4 regions of the Kitasatospora sp. NPDC088779 genome follow, and region 4 is predicted to be linked to each of the others. Evidence: riboswitches for the same ligand, from Rfam matches in the RefSeq annotation. Region 4 holds a riboswitch; each other region holds the start of a gene.

Region 1 (3,183 bases), on a different contig from region 4:
AGTTCGCCACCGATCCGTACCCCGCCTACGCCTGGTTGCGCGAGCACGCCCCGGTGCACCGCACGACGCTGCCGAGCGGGGTGGAGGCCTGGCTGGTGACCCGCTACGCGGACGCTCGGCAGGCGCTGGCGGACGGCCGGCTGTCGAAGAACCCGGCGCACCACAGCGAGCAGGCGCACCGCACCGGGCGGGTGGGAATTCCGGGGGAACGCCAGGCGGACTTGATGACGCATCTGCTGAACATCGACCCGCCGGACCACACCCGGCTGCGCCGGCTGGTGTCGAAGGCGTTCACGCCGCGCCGGGTGGCGGAGTTCGAGCCGCGGGTGCAGCAGCTCACGGACCGGCTGATCGACGGCTTCGCGCAGCGCGGTTCGGCGGACCTGATCCACGAGTTCGCGTTCCCGCTCCCCATCTACGCGATCTGCGACCTGCTGGGCGTGCCGGCCGAGGACCAGGACGACTTCCGGGACTGGGCCGGGATGATGATCCGGCACGGCGGCGGCCAACGCGGCGGCGTGGGGCGGGCGGTGAAGCGGATGCGGGCGTACCTGCTGGAGCTGATCCACCGCAAGCGGGCGGATCCGGGTGATGACTTGATCTCGGGCCTGATCCGGGCGAGCGACCACGGCGAGCACCTGAACGAGAACGAGGCCGCCGCGATGGCGTTCATCCTCCTGTTCGCGGGGTTCGAGACGACCGTCAACCTGATCGGCAACGGCACGTACGCGCTGCTGCGCAACCCGGAGCAGCGCAGGCTGCTGCAGGAGTCGGTGGTGCGCGGCGAGACGGCGCTGCTGGAGACCGGGATCGAGGAACTCCTGCGCTACGACGGGCCGGTGGAGATGGCGACGTGGCGTTTCGCGACGCGGCCGCTGTCGATCGGCGGGGTGGACATCCCGGTGGGCGATCCGGTGCTGGTGGTGCTGGCCGCGGCGGATCGCGATCCGGCCAGGTTCGCGGACGAGAACACCCTGGACCTGGCCCGCACGGACAATCCGCACCTGGGTTTCGGCCACGGGATCCACTACTGCATCGGCGCCCCGCTGGCCCGCCTGGAGGGGCGGAGCGCACTGGCCACGCTGCTTTCCCGGCTGCCGGACCTGCGGCTCGCGGAAAACCCGGAGAACCTGCGCTGGAGGGGCGGCCTGATCATGCGTGGCCTGCGGGAACTCCCGGTCGAATTCACTCCGGAGACCTGCTCTCCGCACGCGCCGCCGGTCACGCCGACCGACGCCCCGACACGCTGACGGCATGTCTCCGGCGGCCCGTGGAGCCAGGCCTGAACCCGCATCAATCCGGACATACCGCCGCCGCTGGTAGGCGATTGACCACGCGCCGTAATTTGTGTGTGATATCGGTGATATGAGCTTGTTATTGGTCTGATGATCTGTCTACTCTCCCTGGAGTTCGCAGCTGCGGACCTCGTGCGCGGAACGCCGAATCCTGCCCGCCGCGTCACGGGAAATCGACCAGACCCTGGGCAGGGGCGGGGGAACCAGGTTTGTTGCCGTTCCCCGACGGCTTGGGGTGAAGCCGCCCGAGCGGAATCGTTTCCGCTTTCGGCGGCCGGGCCACCTCCCGGTCCGAACCCGACAGCTCACCTCGCAGGCGTGCGGAGAGGGACCTCTTCATGCTGTTCGTTGGAACCGGCCGCCACCGCCGTCGCACCCAGACCGAGAAGGCCATCGCCGTCGCCGGTGTGGCCGGCGTCGGACTCGCGATGCCGCTCCTCACCGCCACCGGCGCCTCCGCCGCCCCGGCCTCCACCTGGGACGCCGTCGCCCAGTGCGAGAGCGGCGGCAACTGGAGCATCAACACCGGCAACGGCTTCTCCGGCGGCCTGCAGTTCACGCCCAGCACCTGGAAGGCGTACGGCGGCACCTCCTACGCCCCGCAGGCCAACCAGGCCAGCAAGGCGCAGCAGATCTCGGTCGCCGAGAAGGTGCTGGCCTCGCAGGGCCCGGGCGCCTGGCCGGTCTGCTCCCAGAAGGCCGGCCTGAGCAAGGGCGGCGCCCCGGCCTCCGTGGACACCTCTACGGACGCCAAGCCCGCCAAGCAGTCCGCCGCCAAGTTGACCCAGCAGGCGCAGGCCCCGAAGCCCGCCCAGCAGCCGGTCAAGCAGGCCGCCCCGAAGCCGGCCGCCCAGCAGCCCGTCCAGCAGGCCCCGCAGCAGACGCAGCCGCAGACCCAGGGCTTCTCCGGCAAGGCCGGCTGGGACGCCGACGCGAAGGTGTACTGGTACCAGAACAACGGCGCCTGGTACTGGACCAGCCACCAGAGCGTCTACCAGCAGTACGCGGGCCAGCCCGCCGCCCAGCCGCAGTACGCGCCCCGCGCCGCGCAGCCCGCGCAGTCCGCCCCGGCCGCGCAGCCCGCCGCCGCGCAGGGCGGTCACGACTACACCGTCAGGGCCGGCGACACGCTGTCGACGATCGCCGCCGCCCAGGGCGTGTCCGGCGGCTGGCAGTCGGTGTACGACGGCAACCGCGGCACCGTCGGCGGCAACCCCAACCTGATCATGCCCGGCCAGGTGCTGCACCTCGGCTGAGCGGCCCGGGCCCTGAACGGCCCGCGCCCTGCGGGCGAAGGGGGACGGGACCTGTCCCCCTTCGCCCGCATTCCCCCGTATTCGCCCGCTTCGATCGGGCAAGCAGGTGAACTACTGGCGGGTAGCCGGGCCACACGCTGAGACGGGACCGAGGCCAGCGCGGCCCCGGGGGCCGGGGCGGTTAGGCTCTGGTCGTAACGACTCCGCAATCGTCCCGCCGGCAGCACCCAACGTCAGCCGGACCCTGCTTCCGCAAGGAGATGCCTCGTGCCGTCCATCGATGTCGTCGTAGCCCGTGAGATCCTCGACTCGCGTGGCAACCCCACGGTCGAGGTCGAGGTCGGCCTCGACGACGGCAGCACCGGCCGTGCCGCTGTCCCGTCGGGTGCCTCCACCGGCGCCTTCGAGGCGCTCGAGCTGCGCGACGGTGACAAGAACCGCTACTTCGGCAAGGGCGTGGAGAAGGCCGTCCTGGCCGTCATCGAGCAGATCGGCCCGGAGCTGGTCGGCTACGACGCCACCGAGCAGCGCCTGATCGACCAGGCCATGCTCGACCTGGACGCCACCCCGGACAAGTCCTCGCTCGGCGCCAACGCGATCCTGGGCGTCTCGCTGGCCGTGGCGCACGCCGC
Region 2 (3,183 bases), on a different contig from region 4:
CGAGCCGCAGGGTCGTCCGGTGGTGGTGGTGTCCACCGACCGGGAGGTCGCGGAGGGCGTGCGGAAGGCCGGCGCGCGCCCCGTGGCTTCCGTTCTGCTGCTGAACCGGCTGGCGCGGCCCTGACGGCTGCCGCGGCGGGATGAGGCCTGGTCAGCGCCCGGTTTGCGGCGGTGTGCACATCCAGTGAAGCCTGCGGGGGAAGTGGAGTTCACGCCTTCGGGGGAGTGGCAAAACCCGTGGATCTTCCCTAGGGTGTGGCGTCAAACCTATTTTCCGGATTCTCACCTGATCGGGTGAGGCCGATGGAAGAAGGAGCAATTCCCTTGGCCTCCCACCGCCGTCCCAAGCAGCCGAGCCGCGCCCGGGTCTCCGTGCTCACCGCTGCCGCGGCGACCGCGGTCGCCCTCTCCGCGCAGGTCGCCGCGCACGCCGCGCCCCAGCCGAGCAAGACCGACGTCAAGGCGCAGATCGACCAGCTCCAGCAGGATCAGGAGCAGGCGGCGGAGAAGTACAACGGCGCCAAGGAGCGGGCCGACCAGCTCCGCAAGCAGTCCGACCAGCTGCAGGACAAGGTGGCCCGCAGCCAGGACGAGATGACCCAGCTCCAGACCGGCCTGGCCGGCGTGGCGGGCGAGCAGTACCGCACCGGCGGCATCGACCCGTCCGTCCAGCTGATGCTCTCCTCGGACCCGTCGGGCTACCTGGAGAAGGCGTCCAGCGCCCAGCAGGCCAGCGCCAGCGAGTCGGAGGCGCTCAAGGGACTGCTGGACCAGCAGCGCCGGCTGGACCAGGAGAAGTCCGAGGCCGCCGCCGTCCTGGCCTCGCTCGACTCCACCACCAAGGACCTGAACCAGGCCAAGACGGACGTCAACCAGAAGCTGAAGGCCGCGCAGGACCTGCTGAACTCGCTCAGCGCCTCCGACCGCGCCGCGCTGCGGGCCCAGCAGCAGCAGGACGACCGCGCCTCGCGCGGCAGCGACCGTGCCGACCTCGGCAGCCTCCCGCAGGCCGGCGGCTACGCGGGCGTGGCCGTGGCCAAGGCGATGAGCAAGCAGGGCTCGCCGTACGTGTGGGGCGCCACCGGCTCGACCACCTTCGACTGCTCGGGCCTGATGGTCTGGGCGTACGGCCAGGCCGGCGTCTCGCTGCCGCGCACCTCGCAGGAGCAGGGCAACGTCGGCACCAAGGTCTCGCTGGACCAGGCCCAGCCGGGCGACCTGGTCATCTACGGCGCCGACCGGCACCACGTCGGGATGTACATCGGCAACGGCATGGTGGTGCACGCGCCGCACACCGGCGACGTGGTGAAGGTGATGAAGGTCGACGCGATGCCGATCAACACGATCCGCCGGGTCTGACGGCCCGACACGCCCGAAGGGCCCCGTCCGGGCCTGTGATCCACGCCACCCTCCGACCGGGGGTGGCGTTCGGGTTTTGTCCGCAGCGCGAGTCCCCGGTGAAGAGTGATCAGCTTTGCGTACGGCGGTGATCACTATGTGTCATATTCACAAAAGAACTTTGGTCTTCTTCCGTCTTTTTTCTGACAAGGATTTGAACGGATCACGGTTCAGTTACTAGGGTCGTGCCCCGAACCACCGCACTCCCGATCGCCCAGCCAGGGTGACGGCGGTGGTTTCCGTCGAGTTCGTGACGCAGCGGGGCGGGCCCAGTGCCTGCCCGACGGGGAGCCCAGCAGTCGGGGGTGCTGTCGAACGGAGCCGGGGAACCACGTTCCTCCGGGGTGAATCGGCGCCAGGTCGGCCGGTGGAACGGCCGTGAGGCGTCGTAGGGCACGCTTCCGGCCCGAACCCGTCAGCTCACCCGGTAGACGGCGTAGGAAGAAGGAGTCCGCCTTCGTGGCGTCCCATCGTCGTCCCAAGCCCGCCAGTCGCACCCGGGTCTCGATCCTGACCGGCTTCGCCGCGGCGGCCGTCGCGCTGTCCGCGCAGTCCGGCGCCCACGCCGACCCGCAGCCGACCAAGGACCAGGTCAAGGAGCAGGTCGACCAGCTCAACGAGCAGGCCGAGGTCGCGACCGAGAAGCTCAACGCCGCCCAGGAGAAGCAGCAGCAGCTGCAGAAGCAGGTCACCGACCTGCAGGACCAGGTGGCGCGGCAGCAGGGGCAGGTGACCGACCTCCAGGGCGGCCTGGCCGAGATCGCCGGCGAGCAGTACCGCAACGGCGGCATATCCCAGACCGTCCAGCTGATGTTCTCCGCCAGCCCGGACACCTTCCTGAGCCAGGCCGACACGCTGAACCAGGCCGGTGGCACCCAGAAGGGCCAGCTCAAGCAGCTCCAGGACGAGCAGCGCAAGCTCGACCAGGTGCGCTCCGAGGCCCAGGGCAAGCTCGCCGAGATGGAGACCACCACCCAGCAGCTGAAGAGCGCCAAGGACGAGGTCCAGGGCAAGCTCAAGGCCGCGCAGGACCTCTTCAACACCCTGTCCGAGCAGGAGCGCCAGGCGATCCGCGCGGCCGAGGAGAAGGCCGCCGCCGAGGCCAAGGCGAAGGCCGACGCCGCCGCGAAGGCCGCCCAGCAGCAGGCGGCGGCCCAGCAGGCCGCCGACCGCTCCTCCCGCGACAACAGCCGCACCGACCTGAGCGCGTCGCAGGCCCCCGCCGCGCCGGTCACCAAGCCGAGCGCCGGCAGCTCGCGCGGCGCCGCGGCGCTGTCCATCGCCGCCTCCAAGATCGGCAGCCCGTACGTCTACGGCGCCTCCGGCCCCGGCTCCTTCGACTGCTCGGGCCTGATGGTCTGGGCGTTCAACCAGGTCGACGTCTCGCTGCCGCGCACCTCGCAGGAGCAGGCCCACGCCGGTACCCGGATCGGCACCGACCTCTCCCAGGCCCAGCCCGGCGACCTGCTGATCTTCTACGGGGACGCCCACCACGTCGGCATCTACGCGGGCAACGGCCAGGTGCTGCACGCGCCCAAGCCGGGCGCGTCGGTCCGCTACGAGGCCGTCGGCAACATGCCGCTGACCTCCATCGTGCGGGTCTGATCCCCGCTCAGGCCCTCCCAGGCCCGGCCTTCCACCACGGAAGGCCGGGCCTGCGGCTTTTCCGGCGCATCGGACTGATGTCCGATTGCGGGTCAAATATTCGGGTTGGCAGGGGTTTGGACTCGGTTGCCCGGACTCGCTAACGTCTGCCACCGGACTCCGCTTCCAGGGCCGCCCGCG
Region 3 (3,183 bases), on a different contig from region 4:
CTGCGGGTTGTCGGCCATCGGGTAGTGCCCGGATCCGTCGATCATGACCTTCCGCGCGTTGAGCGCGATGGCCTGCCGGTCGGCGACGGCTTCCGGCTCGGGGAAGTCGGGGTCCTTGCTGCCCATGATGACGAGCGAGGGGCAGCGCACGGCCGCGGTCCAGCCGACGGGCGCGGAGTCCCCGCTGACGTGTCCGCGGGTGGCGGTCTTGCGGCCGGGGGTGCGCATGGCGGCGACGAGTCCGGCCACGTACGGGTCGAAGTCGGCGGGCCTGGCGCCCGGGTAGGCCAGCTTGCGGTGGTAGAGGCCCCAGAAGGCGGGCGAGTGGACGGTCAGGAAGCCCATGACGCGGAGGGCGCCGCGCATGAGGGCGCCGGGCGGGGGGTTCTCGATGAAGGCGTCGATCAGGGCGATGCCGGCGACCCGCTCGGGGGCGTCGCCGGCGGCCTTGACGACCGTCGCGCCGGTGTAGGAGTTGCCGACCAGGACGGCGCGGTCGATGCCGAGGTGGTCGAGCAGGGCGAGGACGTCGGTGGCGATGGCGGCGGGGGAGTAGTCGTCCCAGATGATCGAGGATTCCCCGAAGCCGCGCAGGTCCATGGTGATGACCCGGCGGCCGGCGGCGGCCAGCAGCGGGCGGAGGTGCCGGTAGGCGGCGCGGGTGTCGAGCATTCCGGGGAGCAGCACGACGGGGGCGCCGTCGCCCTGTCGGGTGTCGTCGTAGGCGAGGCGGCCGCCGGTGACGTCGAGGTACTGGGTGGTGGGGGCGCTGGTGGCGTTCATGGTGGGCCTCCGGAGGGTTGCCGGTGCGGGGCTTCGGTGCTGCCGCCGATAGCCATAAAGCTAAGGCTAATAGCCTTAGCCGTCAAGCCCTCGCGCCCTGCGGAGCGGGGGAGGCCGGCGGGGGGTGCGCGGATGAAGGGTCGTTCGTTGACGTCCGATCACGTGAGGTGGCGTCAACGGTGCTCAAGGGGGTGCAGGGGTGTCCAAGGGGAACAAAACGCCCGTCGTGCCCCGGAGTGCCCCGCCCGTCTCCGGTCGTCCCGGGCGAACGGCTTGGAATCAGGGCCTCCTAGGATTAACGTTTGATAACGCAGCGCGGTCGTCAACGCCGTACCCAGACGGCACCGTGCGCCGTCGCCTAATCCCGCCGACCGGCCTCCGGGCAGGTCAGGGAGCCGGGGAACCACGTTCCTTGGGGTGAATCGGCGGGGCTCCGGCCCGGCCGTAGGAGACCTTCCTGCTCCGAACCCGTCAGCTAACCCGGTAGGCGCGAAGGAAGGAAAGGAGCGCGCCTCCGTGGCGTCGACGCACACTCCGGCACACCCGGCCGGCCTCGCAGCAGGTACCCGGCTCCTCGACCACCCCGGCCCGGACGGCCCCGAGTACGCGGGCCCGGAGGCCGAGACCAACCGGCACCGGATGCCGCGTCAGGTCCGTGGGGCCTCCCCGCTGCTCGGCGTCACCGCCGTCGCCGCCACCCTGGGCGCCACCGGCTTCGCCTCCGCCACCCCGGCCGCCGCCCCCGCCATCGAGACCCCGGACGAGACCCCGGTCGCCCTCTCCGCCGACCCCGGCCTCGCGCTCGCCGCCCGCATCCAGCTGCAGGCCGACAGCCAGCGCACCGCCGCCGAGGAGGACGCCCGCGTCCAGGCCGCGAAGGAGGCGGAGGCCAAGGCCGCCGCCAAGGAGGCCGAGGCCAAGCGGGCCGCCGAGGAAGCCGAGCGGGCCAAGGCCGCCGCCCTCACCCTGCCGGTGCGCGACTACCACCTCACCGCCCACTACGGCCAGAGCGCCCGCTACTGGGCCCACCTGCACACCGGCCTGGACTTCGCCGCCGACACCGGGACCCCCGTCTACGCGGTCGGCCAGGGCACCATCACCTCGGCCGGCTGGTCCGGCTCGTACGGCTACCGGATCGTCGAGACCCTGCCCGACGGCACCGAGATCTGGTACTGCCACCTCTCCTCGATCATCAAGGGCTCCGGCAAGGTCGGCTCCGGCCAGCAGATCGGCAAGGTCGGCGCCACCGGCAACGTCACCGGCGCGCACCTGCACGTGGAGGTCCGCCCCGGTGGCGGCGCCCCCGTCGACCCGGAGACCTGGTTCCAGCAGCGCGGCGTCAACCCCTGACGCACCCGCGAAGCCCCGGCCGCCGGAACCAGCAGCGCGGCCTCAACCCCTGACGCACCCGCGAAGCCCCGGCCGCCGGAACCAGAAGGCACCGCGGCCGGGGCTTCGCCGCGTCACTCCTGCGCCGGGTCTGCCGGCTCCGCCGGGTGCGCGTCGAACTCCTCCTGCGCCGGCCCCGCCAGCCCCTCCAGGCGGGCGTCGAACTCCTCCTGCGCCAGCCCGGCCAGGTACGCGTCGATCTCCTCCTGCCCCGGCTCCGGCGCGAGGTCCGGGAACTCCTCCACCAGCAGTCGTGGCAGCCCGGGCACCGTCCACTCCCCGTACAGGTCGAGCGCGGCTTCCACCGCCGCCTCCTCGAACGCTCCGAAGTCCCCGGCCAGTTCGTCCGGCATCGGCTGGCCCAGCGCGGTCAGCTCGGCCAGGTTGCGGTAGCTGCGCCGCATCAGGCCCTGCTCCAGCAGCCGGCGCGCGCCGTCGGTGGCCATGCCGACCGAGATCACCCGGGTCGGGCTCCAGCCCTGCTCGTCCACCTCGTCCAGCCAGCCGGTCTGCGCCAGTGCGGCGAACACGGCCAGCCGCTCCTCCTGCGCCAGCTCCCGGAAGCCGGTCAGCCACTCCCGCACCGCCTCCGGATCCGCGACGTCCGCCCCGTACGCGTGCAGCAGCAGCGCGTACAGCCGGGGCCAGGTCACCAGGTCGGCGCGGCGCAGCAGCCCGGCCGCGACCTCGCCCTGCCACTCGGCCTCGGCGTGCAGCCGCTCCTGGCGCTTGGCGTTGAGCCGCTTGGCGGCCCGCTGGTGGTCGGTCAGCAGCCGGACGGCGGCGCCGTACGCCAGCGGGTCCGCCTCCGGTTCGGGTTGGACGTACAGGTAGAGCCGCTCGTACAGCAGGTGCTCCACCGCGTTCGAGGTCAGTTCGGGCCAGCCGTCGTGCATCCTGCCCTCGCCCAGCTCCAGCAGGGCCAGCACCGCGCGCAGCGGCGCTTCGGCCACCGGGGCGCGGTCCTCTTCCGCCGCCCAGGCGAGCAGGTCGGAGGCCCTGGTGCGCGGG
Region 4 (3,183 bases):
TTCGACGACTCGCCGCTGATCGCCTTCACCGAGCCGCCGCTGACCACGATCCGCCAGCCGGTCGAGGCGATGGCGACCGCGGCGGTGGACGCGCTGCTGGAGGAGGTCGGCGGAAACGCGGTCCAGCGCGGGGAGTTCATGTTCCAGCCGGAGCTGGTCATGCGCGGGTCCACGGGGGCCTGCGCGCGCTGAGGACGGTCAACGGACGGGCCCCGGAGAGCAGTTGCTCTCCGGGGCCCGTTGTGTGCCGCCCGGGTGCCGGGTCAGCCGTCAGTTGTCGGCTGTCACCCGTCGGTCGTGCTCAGACCCGGCCGGCGAAGTCCGGCGCCCAATTGGCGACGGTCTGCAGGCGCACGCCCGAGCTCGGGTTGGCGGCCTCGACGTACTGGCCGCCGCCGATGTAGATCGCGACGTGGTAGACGCCGGAGTTCTGGCCGTTGTTGGACCAGAACAGCAGGTCGCCCGCCTGCAGGCTGTCCAGCGAGACGCGGGTGCTGGCGGCGGCCTGGTCGGCGGCGACGCGCGGGACGGAGACGCCCGCGGCGCGCAGCGCGGCCTGGGTCAGGCCGGAGCAGTCCCAGCCGCCGTTGCCGGTACCGCCGTAGACGTACGCCTGGCCGACCTTCGACTGGGCGAAGGAGACCGCGGCGGCCATGCTGCCGGTGGCGGCCGGGGTCTGAGCCGGGGTCTGAGCCTGGGCGGCCGGCTTGGAGGCCGGCTTGGTGGCCGGGGCCTGGGGCTGGGCGGCCGGCTTGGCGCTCGCGACAGCGCCGTTGGAGGTCTGGCCGGACTTCTGCGAGCGGTCGAACCAGGTGAAGTCCGAGCCGGACGTGGCCGACGAGCCGGAGCCGGACCGGTCGGCCTGAGCCGACTGCTGGGCCTGGCCGCCGTCCTTGAACGAGAGGCGCTGGCCCGGGTAGATGGAGTCCGGGCCCTCGGTCAGGGTGCCGCGGTTGAGTTCGTACAGCCGCTGCCAGCCGCCCTGGAGGTTGTGCTTGTCGGCGATCGAGGACAGCCAGTCGCCGGAGGCGACGGTGTAGTCGTCGGCCTGGGGCTGGGCGCTGTTCCGGGCCTGGCTCTGGCCCTTCTGGGCCGAGGTGCCGTTGGTGGAGTCGGCGGGGGCCTGCGCCTGGTCCTGGGCCGGTGCGGCCGGCTTGGCGGGCTTCGCGGCCGGGGCCGGGGTCTGGGTCTGCGCGGGCTTGGCGGCCGGGGCGGCCGGCTTCGCGGCGGGCTTGGTGGCGGTCGAACCGGCAGCCGAGCCGGTGGTCGAGCCGGCCGAGGTGTCGACGGCGGCCGGGGTGCCGCCCTTGGTCAGGCCGGCCTGGACCGAGCACACCGGCCAGGCGCCGGGGCCCTGCGAGGCGAGGACCTTCTCGGCGACGGCGATCTGCTGGTCCTTGGTGGCCTGGTTGGCCTGGGGGGCGTAGGCGGTGCCGCCGAAGGCGGCCCAGGTGCTGGAGGTGAACTGCAGTCCGCCGTAGAAGCCGTTGCCGGTGTTGATGCTCCAGTTGCCGGTGCTCTCGCACTGGGCGACCTTGTCCCAGGTGGCGACGGAGGCGGCGGAGGCCGTGCCGGAGGTGAGGCAGGGGATGGTGAGGCCGACGCCCGCGACGCCGACGGCGGCGATCACGCGTCGGGTACGACTGGACAGACGGGTGCCGTTGGTGGGCAGCATGAAGACGCAGTCCTCTCCCACGCCTGCGAGGTGAGCTGTCGGATTCGGGCTGGAGTTGCCCGGCCGCGCTGTGGGCGCGGCTTCACCCCTAGCCCTGGATCGTTCCGGGGAACGGTCCGGGGCGACTTACCTGTGGGTCCCCCGCTCCTGCCGTGGTGCGTTTTCGCGCTGCCAGGACATCCGACGGCAGGACTCGGCGTCGCGGATGAACTGGGTTCGTGTGGCCACGAACGGGGAGCACGTTAAGCAGACTTAAGTTCAAACTGCAAACACCTGTGACGCGCATCACGGTTTGGCGAGAACGGTCGTTCCCCTCGCTTGTCGCGATCGGAAATGACCGATTTCCGGCAACCCCGCGAAGGGTGCGCGCAACTGTCTGCGCTTCAGGAGGCAGGTGACGGTGGGTCGGGTCGCCCGGGGGCCCGCCCGTCGGGAGGGCGGCGTGTCCGCACTGTGGTCATCGGGGGATGCGTCGAGCGATGGTGAACAAATACGGATAGAACGGACATCACACCCATTCGTCCTTTAACTCCCTTACGGGACAAGCGGGAAGGGCCCGGAACGTAGCCGTTCCGGGCCCTTCACACGTACGGTGACCGCTACTACTGGCCGGCCGACTCCTCGGCGGCGGCGTGAGCGGCGTGAGCGGCGCGACCACCCCGGCCGGAGTGGTCGGCGTGGGTGCCCTCGGCGGCCTCCGCCGCCTCGGCCTCGGCCCGCGCCAGGGCCTCGGGGGAGGGCGCCGGCAGCGCGGCCAGGTAGGTGGAGGCGATCAGCTGGCCGACCGTCGGGTAGGCGCCCAGCGGCGCCGCGGACGGGCAGCCGGTCTCCTCGGCGGCCGTGGCGAGCAGCTCGGAGTCGGCCTCCGGCCCGATCACCAGCGGGGCCAGCGCCGGGCGCTGGGAGCCGGTCTCCTTGAGGTGGTTGACGGCCGCGGCGACCGAGCCCGGCACGTCGAGCGCGGCGGGCACGACCGGGACGGCCAGCCGGGCCGCCAGCAGGACACCGGTGATGCCGGCAGCGGCAGCGGCCTCCTCGCCGCCGACGGTGGTCAGCACGACGCCGTCCGCGGCGGTCGCGATGGCGAACAGCCGGGCCCGGTCGGCACGCGCCAGGCCGGCCTCGGACAGGCGCACGTGCACGGCCTCGGCGAGCAGCGGGTGCGGGCCGAGCACGTCGGTGACGGGGGCTCCGTACTCGGCGGCGAGGGCGTGGAGTTCGGTCAGGAATCCGTGCGGGCCGGGTACCAGCGGCACCAGGACCGGCGCGGGCAGGCCGGCCTCGGCGGCCATGGCCAGCAGTTCGGCGACGGTGCGGTCGTCGCTGTCGGCGCCCTGGGCGGCTTCGCCCGGGAGGTAGCCGACGGCGGTCTGGATGTCGCCCTGCTCGCTGCGGACGATCGACAGCAGCTCCTCGACGACCGAGCGGGACTCGGGCCCGGCGGTCGCGGGCACGGCGAGCACCAGGGCCGGGGATCCGGCCGGGATCTCGGGGCGCTCGGGGCGACG

The links. Region 4 has a riboswitch for cyclic di-AMP ahead of AB0P03_RS28260 (transglycosylase family protein). Riboswitches for the same ligand answer to the same signal wherever they lie in the genome.
Region 1: another riboswitch for cyclic di-AMP. It lies ahead of AB0P03_RS20955 (transglycosylase family protein); the one in region 4 lies ahead of AB0P03_RS28260 (transglycosylase family protein).
Region 2: another riboswitch for cyclic di-AMP. It lies ahead of AB0P03_RS13055 (NlpC/P60 family protein); the one in region 4 lies ahead of AB0P03_RS28260 (transglycosylase family protein).
Region 3: another riboswitch for cyclic di-AMP. It lies ahead of AB0P03_RS08075 (M23 family metallopeptidase); the one in region 4 lies ahead of AB0P03_RS28260 (transglycosylase family protein).

The regions. Positions count from the first base shown of each region.
Region 1 covers NZ_JBFBHW010000020.1:139,224-142,406, forward strand. The annotation lists gene AB0P03_RS20950 (cytochrome P450) at 1-1,250, shown strand, start outside; cyclic di-AMP (ydaO/yuaA leader) riboswitch at 1,461-1,628, shown strand; gene AB0P03_RS20955 (transglycosylase family protein) at 1,634-2,551, shown strand; gene eno (phosphopyruvate hydratase) at 2,819-3,183, shown strand, end outside.
Region 2 covers NZ_JBFBHW010000011.1:119,811-122,993, reverse strand. The annotation lists gene AB0P03_RS13065 (NYN domain-containing protein) at 1-124, shown strand, start outside; gene AB0P03_RS13060 (NlpC/P60 family protein) at 325-1,359, shown strand; cyclic di-AMP (ydaO/yuaA leader) riboswitch at 1,698-1,847, shown strand; gene AB0P03_RS13055 (NlpC/P60 family protein) at 1,858-3,003, shown strand.
Region 3 covers NZ_JBFBHW010000006.1:250,704-253,886, forward strand. The annotation lists gene AB0P03_RS08070 (alpha/beta hydrolase) at 1-783, opposite strand, end outside; cyclic di-AMP (ydaO/yuaA leader) riboswitch at 1,129-1,287, shown strand; gene AB0P03_RS08075 (M23 family metallopeptidase) at 1,300-2,133, shown strand; gene AB0P03_RS08080 (hypothetical protein) at 2,247-3,183, opposite strand, start outside.
Region 4 covers NZ_JBFBHW010000036.1:14,446-17,628, reverse strand. The annotation lists gene AB0P03_RS28265 (LacI family DNA-binding transcriptional regulator) at 1-192, shown strand, start outside; gene AB0P03_RS28260 (transglycosylase family protein) at 302-1,696, opposite strand; cyclic di-AMP (ydaO/yuaA leader) riboswitch at 1,683-1,843, opposite strand; gene AB0P03_RS28255 (hypothetical protein) at 2,278-3,183, opposite strand, start outside.